2 regions of the Cytobacillus solani genome follow, and region 2 is predicted to be linked to the other one. Evidence: riboswitches for the same ligand, from Rfam matches in the RefSeq annotation. Region 2 holds a riboswitch; the other holds the start of a gene.
What was found. A riboswitch is a leader RNA that binds a small molecule or an ion and turns the genes downstream of it on or off. The one in region 2 is predicted to bind thiamine pyrophosphate.
Positions count from the first base shown of each region.

Region 1: another riboswitch for thiamine pyrophosphate. It lies ahead of FI644_RS00035 (ABC transporter substrate-binding protein); the one in region 2 lies ahead of thiT (energy-coupled thiamine transporter ThiT).

Region 1 covers NZ_CP041305.1:5,169-8,598, forward strand. The annotation lists gene FI644_RS00025 (YkvA family protein) at 1-101, shown strand, start outside; gene FI644_RS00030 (cell wall hydrolase) at 307-906, opposite strand; TPP riboswitch at 1,117-1,224, shown strand; gene FI644_RS00035 (ABC transporter substrate-binding protein) at 1,334-2,323, shown strand; gene FI644_RS00040 (thiamine-binding protein) at 2,337-2,630, shown strand; gene FI644_RS00045 (ABC transporter permease) at 2,627-3,394, shown strand; gene FI644_RS00050 (ABC transporter ATP-binding protein) at 3,391-3,430, shown strand, end outside.
Region 2 covers NZ_CP041305.1:4,349,792-4,353,221, reverse strand. The annotation lists gene qoxA (cytochrome aa3 quinol oxidase subunit II) at 1-816, opposite strand, end outside; gene thiT (energy-coupled thiamine transporter ThiT) at 1,329-1,928, opposite strand; TPP riboswitch at 1,995-2,097, opposite strand; gene FI644_RS21865 (AAA family ATPase) at 2,283-3,430, shown strand, end outside.

The sequences.
Region 1 (3,430 bases), 860 kb from region 2:
TCATTGCATTTGCCATCAAACAACTTACTGATGAATTGGAGAAATATAAGAGCTGGAAACGGAATCAGCCCATTGATGCTGAAGAAAACAAGCAAATGTAATCGAGGTTTTGCTTGTTTTGCCTATGTTGGGCACTTGGTGCTACCTCATGTGACCGCGGTATCCTGTTTTTCACTCTTTGTCGGCACATGTCAATCCTTCTTATGACCGTGGTGACGATTTCTCCACTTACCCTTGGAATCATAATCATGGCACCTCTTCCTGATTACAAAAAAGAACATCTCCACGAATACACTGGAGATGTTCCTATTTAGCAAAGCGATGATTTCCAATTTCTTCAGTCACTGTTTGTGCTCTTAACCATGTACTGCTTGTTTCGTCAGGATTGAAAAAATAGACGGAGTCATTTCCTTTTCCTTCTAGAGCAAGTGCCTCCATGACCGCTTTTTTAGAATTATTATCTGCAGGCTCATTAATAGCTCCATTATCCACTGGTTGAAACTGTCTATCTTCATAAATGACATCTTTTATTTTATCTGGAAAGCGATTGTCTTCCACTCGGTTTAAAACGACTAGCGCAACAGCAACCTTCCCAGCATAAGGCTCCCCTTTTGCTTCAGCATGGACAAGTCTTGCAAGAAGATCCTTTTCTTCTTTTGAAATCGATTTTGGTAAAATTAACTTTTCACCAGGTCGGATTTTTTCTGACTTTTTATGATTAATTTTCATTACATCTATTTCAGATACTCCATATTTCATTCCAATCTCAAAAAGGGAATCACCTTTTTGAACCGTATATATATCAACATGATCTAAAGTTTCAGCATACGTGTAATGTTTATCTGGTTGGAAAAACGGATATGAGAGCATCATGAACCCTGCAAAAACCGCTGCAAGTTTCTTCATTCAATCCCCTCCTTTTTTCTTGCATGAACAACGTATATAACCGTAACATAGAAAACTAAACACCTCCACACCTCAATTTTTTCCATAGAAATGCAGTAAAATAGTGGAATGACTATTTAGATATATTTAATTAGTACTTTTTTCTAGTCAATTAGAACATTTCTGTTATAATGGGTTAGGAATAAAAACGCTTTTGACAAATTAAATAGGCTAAAAATGTGGGGGAACCGTATATCGGTTGAGATTTCATCAGTGAGATGATAACCCTTTGAACCTGATCTGGTTGATACCAGCGGAGGGAACATATTCTAATACATAGATGTGTTTAGTTTATATGCGCCCTGGTTCATGCCAAGGGCGTTTTTATTTTGCAAAAAATCCATACATTCTGGAGAACATAAGTATAAATTACCTGGAGGTTAAAAGGATGAAGAAATGGATAACAATCATTTGCTCCGCACTCTTGCTTACTGGCTGCAGCAGCGGCGACGATCAAGCAAAGGAAAAGGACAAAAAAGACCTGGAAAAGGTTACGGTTGTTCTTGATTGGACACCAAATACGAACCATACTGGCTTATATGTTGCCAAGGATAAAGGTTACTTTAAAGAAGAAGGCCTTGATGTGGAAATTATTATGCCTGGTGAAGCTGGTGCAGATCAGCTAACTGCATCTGGAAAGGCTGATTTCGGGGTAAGTTATCAGGAAAGTATCACACAAGCTCGTGTGCAAGGAGTTCCTCTTGTGTCCGTTGCCGCAGTGATTCAGCATAATACTTCTGGATTTGCTTCACCTGCTGAAAAAAATATCACATCACCAAAAGACTTTGCAGGAAAAACATATGGGGGATGGGGCTCACCTGTTGAGAAATCCGTTCTTGATTCTTTAATGAAAATCGAAAAGGCAAATGTTGCAGATGTTTCAATCGTTAATATGGGCGATGCCGATTTCTTCACAGCTGTTAAACGCGATATTGATTTCGCTTGGATTTATTATGGCTGGACAGGCGTGGAGGCAGAGCTGCGCGGGGAAAAAATTAATATGGTTTATTTAACCGATTATAGCGAAAAGCTTGATTATTATACCCCAGTACTAGCAACAAATGAAAAAATGATTAAGAACAATCCTGAAATAGTAAAAGCTTTTGTTAAAGCGGCATCCAAAGGTTATGGCTATACAATCGAAAACCCTAATGAAGCAGCAGACATCCTATTAAAAGCTGCACCCGATCTAGATGAACAACTTGTGAAAAAAAGCCAGGAATGGTTAGCTCCCCGTTATCAAGACGATGCCTCAAGATGGGGTGAACAAAAGCTAGACGTTTGGAAAAACTATGCAGATTGGATGTTCGAAAACGGTTTGCTTGATAAGAAATTAGAAGCTGAAAAAGCTTTTACAAATGAATTTTTACCTGAATGAGGAGTGTTAAAGTATGGCTAATGCATTAGTAAGTATACAAATCATACCAAAAACTAAAAACGGTGAGGATGTCATTCCCTACGTTGATGAAGCAATTCGTGTAATTGATGCGTCAGGAGTTAAGTATGAGGTTCACCCGCTGGAAACAACTATGGAAGGTGAATTAGAACAATTATTAAGAATCATAGCTGAAATGAACGAAAAAATGATCGAAAAAGGGAGCAGAAATGTCATTTCGCAAGTAAAAATTTTATATCAGCCTTCAGGAATTGAAATGAACGATTTAACGGAGAAATACCGTTCATGATAAACAATTTATTAAAAGGATGGAGACCGGCTCTTGTTCTCCTCCTTTTATTCATTATTTGGGAAATGGCAGTTAAACTAGCTGATATTCCTGCGTGGCTTCTCCCACCACCAACAGATATTCTTAAAGAAGCAATAGAAGGCTGGGGAAATTTTCATGAGCATCTGCAATCAACAATTAAACTTTCGTTGCTCGGATTTGTCATCGGCTCAAGTGTTGGACTGCTGACAGCTATTATCCTTCATCTTATTCCAATGGTTAGAGAATCAATCTACCCTTTGCTGATTTTATCACAGAATGTACCAATCATCGTTCTTGCTCCCCTATTGGTTATTTGGTTTGGCTTTGGCTTAATGCCAAAGATTATTGTCATCACACTTGTCTGTTTCTTCCCCATCACTGTTGCTGCTTTAGATGGGTTTAGACAAACACCAAATGAACTGAAGCATTATATGATGATGGCTGGTGCTAATCGAAGACAGCTTTTCTGGAAGCTTGAGCTTCCTTTTTCCTTGCCAGCTATATTTTCTGGTTTAAAGATTTCAGCTACATATAGCGTGATGGGAGCAGTCATCTCTGAATGGCTCGGAGCCAAATCAGGAATTGGTGTATATATGACGCTTGCTTCCTCTTCCTTTCGAACGGATCGTGTATTTGTTGCTATATTATTTATTATGATATTAAGTCTTTTATTATTTTTGCTCATTCTGCTGGCAGAGCATTTTCTAGTCCGCTGGAAAAGAATGGAGGCTGAAAGAAAATGAGTTTACTTTCAATTGAAAATGTCTCGAAAAGGTTTG
Region 2 (3,430 bases):
AGGTGGTGGTGCGAATTCTAAATGAGTTCCAGTGAAAGTCATTTGACCAAGGTGTCCAGGCTTTAATAATTCATTGTATTTTTCTTCAGAAAGTGGATCAGCCGTTTCTTTTACTTCCTTTACCCAATCATCGAAATCTTTTTGAGACATGGCAGTGACATTGAATGCATTTTCAGCAAACCCTTTTCCGCTGAAGTTAGCATTACGACCCATAAATTCGCCAGGTTCGTCTGCAGCTAAGTGCAATGTTGTAATCATGTCAGCCATTGCATATTTTTGACCGCCTAGTTGTGGAACCCAGAAACTTGTAATCGGTCCATTTGAATATAATTTAAATTCAAGTGCACGGTCTGTTGGTATATATAAATAATTGACTGTTTCAATGTTTTCTTCAGGATAACTAAAATGCCATTTCCAGTTGGACGATGAAGCATAGACAACCAATGGTTCTTGTTCTTCATAGCCTTTCGGAGCAGACTCAACGATATAGTTACTTTGTACGGAAACGAATGATAAATAAGCAACAATTATCACAGGAATTCCTACACAAATTGCTTCGACCCATGGATTCCCTTCCATGTGAGGTGGTTCATAGTCTTCACTTTGTTTTGAAGCGCGGAATTTCACCAACACATATATTAAAATAGCAAAAACAACAATAACAACTACCGACATAATTCCTATCGATAATAGTATGTCATTGGCTTGCCTTTCAGCTTGAGGCCCTTTAGGATCAAAGACCGTTAATGGTTCACATCCTGTTAACACAGTGACAATAGTGAAAAATACCGCTAATACAGCCCATTTCAATTTCATAACAGGGGCTCCTTTCTTATTAGAAATCAAAAAAACCAATTATTGTGTACATATTTTCACAATCTTCAACAAAAGAACACCTAAACATGTTCTTGCTGGTTCATTTACAATATTAACATGTTGTTAACGAAAAGAATGTGACAAATAACCGAAGGAATATTTTTACTTTATTGGATCAACTAATATATCGAAATAACAATGAATACATATAAACATTGCATTTAAACTACTTTCTTAGAGGAAAAAATAACTTTTGAAGCTGATTCAGATTTCAAAAGTTGTTCACATATTTGTAAAATTATTAAAAAGTTCTCGTAATTCTCTGTTAAATCTTTCGAATCAGTTTTTCTGAAATAATGATTATTTTTCCATATTCAATATATTTTTCCAGTAGCAACTCTCTTTTCTTCACATAATTATCCACTAAATATGATGATTCAAAAATAGTATTACATTTCATTTTCAATAAATAAAAATCCTCTCTAAAAAGTTTAGAGAGGATTTTTTATCTTTCACGAAGCTTTGTTATGTGTTATAGCCAATGAGTCATTTTTTCTAATAATTATTTGCGGTGCAGTGGCAATGACAAGTACGACAACAATTGAACATAGTACCCATGATCCAAGTGCTGTTGCTCCATTTACTGCAAAAGAGAATAGAAACGGTGACATGCCTTCTGGTGCATAGCTGCCAAAAAATAAAATACCAGCACAGAAATGCCAGAAATAGCGAGCAAGACTTCCGATAAATATAGCTGCTACAATCCAAGTAAGCGCAGTTTTCTTTTTTCCATATCTCAGATCTTTTTGAATGAAATTGTAAAATAGTCCAGCAAAACCGATGAATGCAAAAGCCAAGACATATTCAATAAATGTTTGTACAGGTGTTACTATCCAAGCATCTCCCATGACAATTTGGAGAATGCCCCACATAAAGCCAGAAATCATACTTACACGAAACCCCCATCGAAAGGCCAAGATGAAGATGGGCAGCATGGCAACTGAAATTGATATATTGGGCGTTGGCTTGATTGATGGCAATAAATCCAAAATAATGGCAAATGCTGCAAAAAATGAAGCCTCAATCAATGCGATTAAACTTAATTTTTTCATAAAAATACTCCCCTTTTCAAATGGTACGACACCTCAAGGGGAGAATAAGCATACAAAACAAAAAAACACCTATTCAATCCACATTCCTGCGCTAGAATTATCTAACAGGTTCGAAGGGTCAGAACAGCGAACTGTTCACTCTCAGCTTTACGCTCCCCTTGTGGTTACGTTTATTTAATATCCTATGTAATTATATCTTGCTTTCCAATATTTGTGAAGGGGAAATAGTACTTTTAAGGATATCTTTGCTATATAAGTTATTTAACAATATTTTCTAGTTTTTACATAAATCATCTACTATTCACACATATGTTTCGTACTTATAATGAAAAGGTACAATGAGGAGGGAAAAAGTTGAAATTAAATTTTAGAAAAGCTTCAACAATTGTTCCGATTATTGTAGGCTTATTAGTTATAGCAACAGCCATTTTCTTTGTTGTTCAGAATGGGAATAAATCCGTAACAGTCCCCTATTCTTCTGTCGAAGAATTGATTGCATCGCAAAATGGGGAAATGGTTACAATAAATGAACATATAAATGGAAAACTTACGATTATTACTGGTGATGGTAAATTTATTTCACATGTCCCGCCAAATAGTCAATTGATTGGTAAATTAGTAGAAAATTATCATGTTGAATATACATTTTCATCTAGTAGTCCATATACACCATGGATTTTGGGCGGGCTCGCTGTCTTAATTACTGCCATAGGCATTTATTTATATAAGTCTGGCAGAGGCGGCCTTGGTGCAACAAATACAATGAAGCAAAGTGTATCGAGGGCAAAGCCGCTTCCACCTATTTCTCTTGCTGATGTTGGAGGAATTCAAGGTGAAATGAAAGATGAGATCATGCAAACTCTTTCTATTTTGAAAGAACCGGAACGTGCAATTCAAATGGGTTTAAAGCAACCGAAAGGGATACTATTATATGGTCCTCCTGGAACAGGGAAAACATTGCTGGCACAAGCGATTGCTAAAGAGCTAGGTGCAACCTTCTTTTCAACGAGCGGCTCAGCATTTAATGAAATGTTTGTAGGTGTTGGTGCATCCCGCGTGCGAACATTGTTCCAAAATGCAAGGAAGCAAAAGCCTGCAGTCGTTTTTATCGATGAAGTCGATGCCCTTGCTGGTAAAAGAAAGCAGCATGGCGGTGAAGAAAGTGAGAAGACGTTAACTGAACTTCTAGTACAGCTAGATGGCGGACACTCTAATGATGGCATTCTTTTCATTGCGGCGACAAATCGGAAAGATATGCTTGATGATGCCTTTCTTCGACCTGGCCGGATTGACTTTTCGTTTCATGTGCCTCTTCCTGATACGAAAGGAAGAAAAGAAATTATCGAGATTCATACGAAAAATAGAAAATTAGCTACAAATGTAATGAACTCTCTTGAAGAACTTGCTGAAAGCACTTCTGGTTTTTCCGGTGCCGATCTTCAATCACTATTTGAAACAGCCAGTCGCAGAGCTGTACAAAATGGACAAGCTTGCATTTCAAA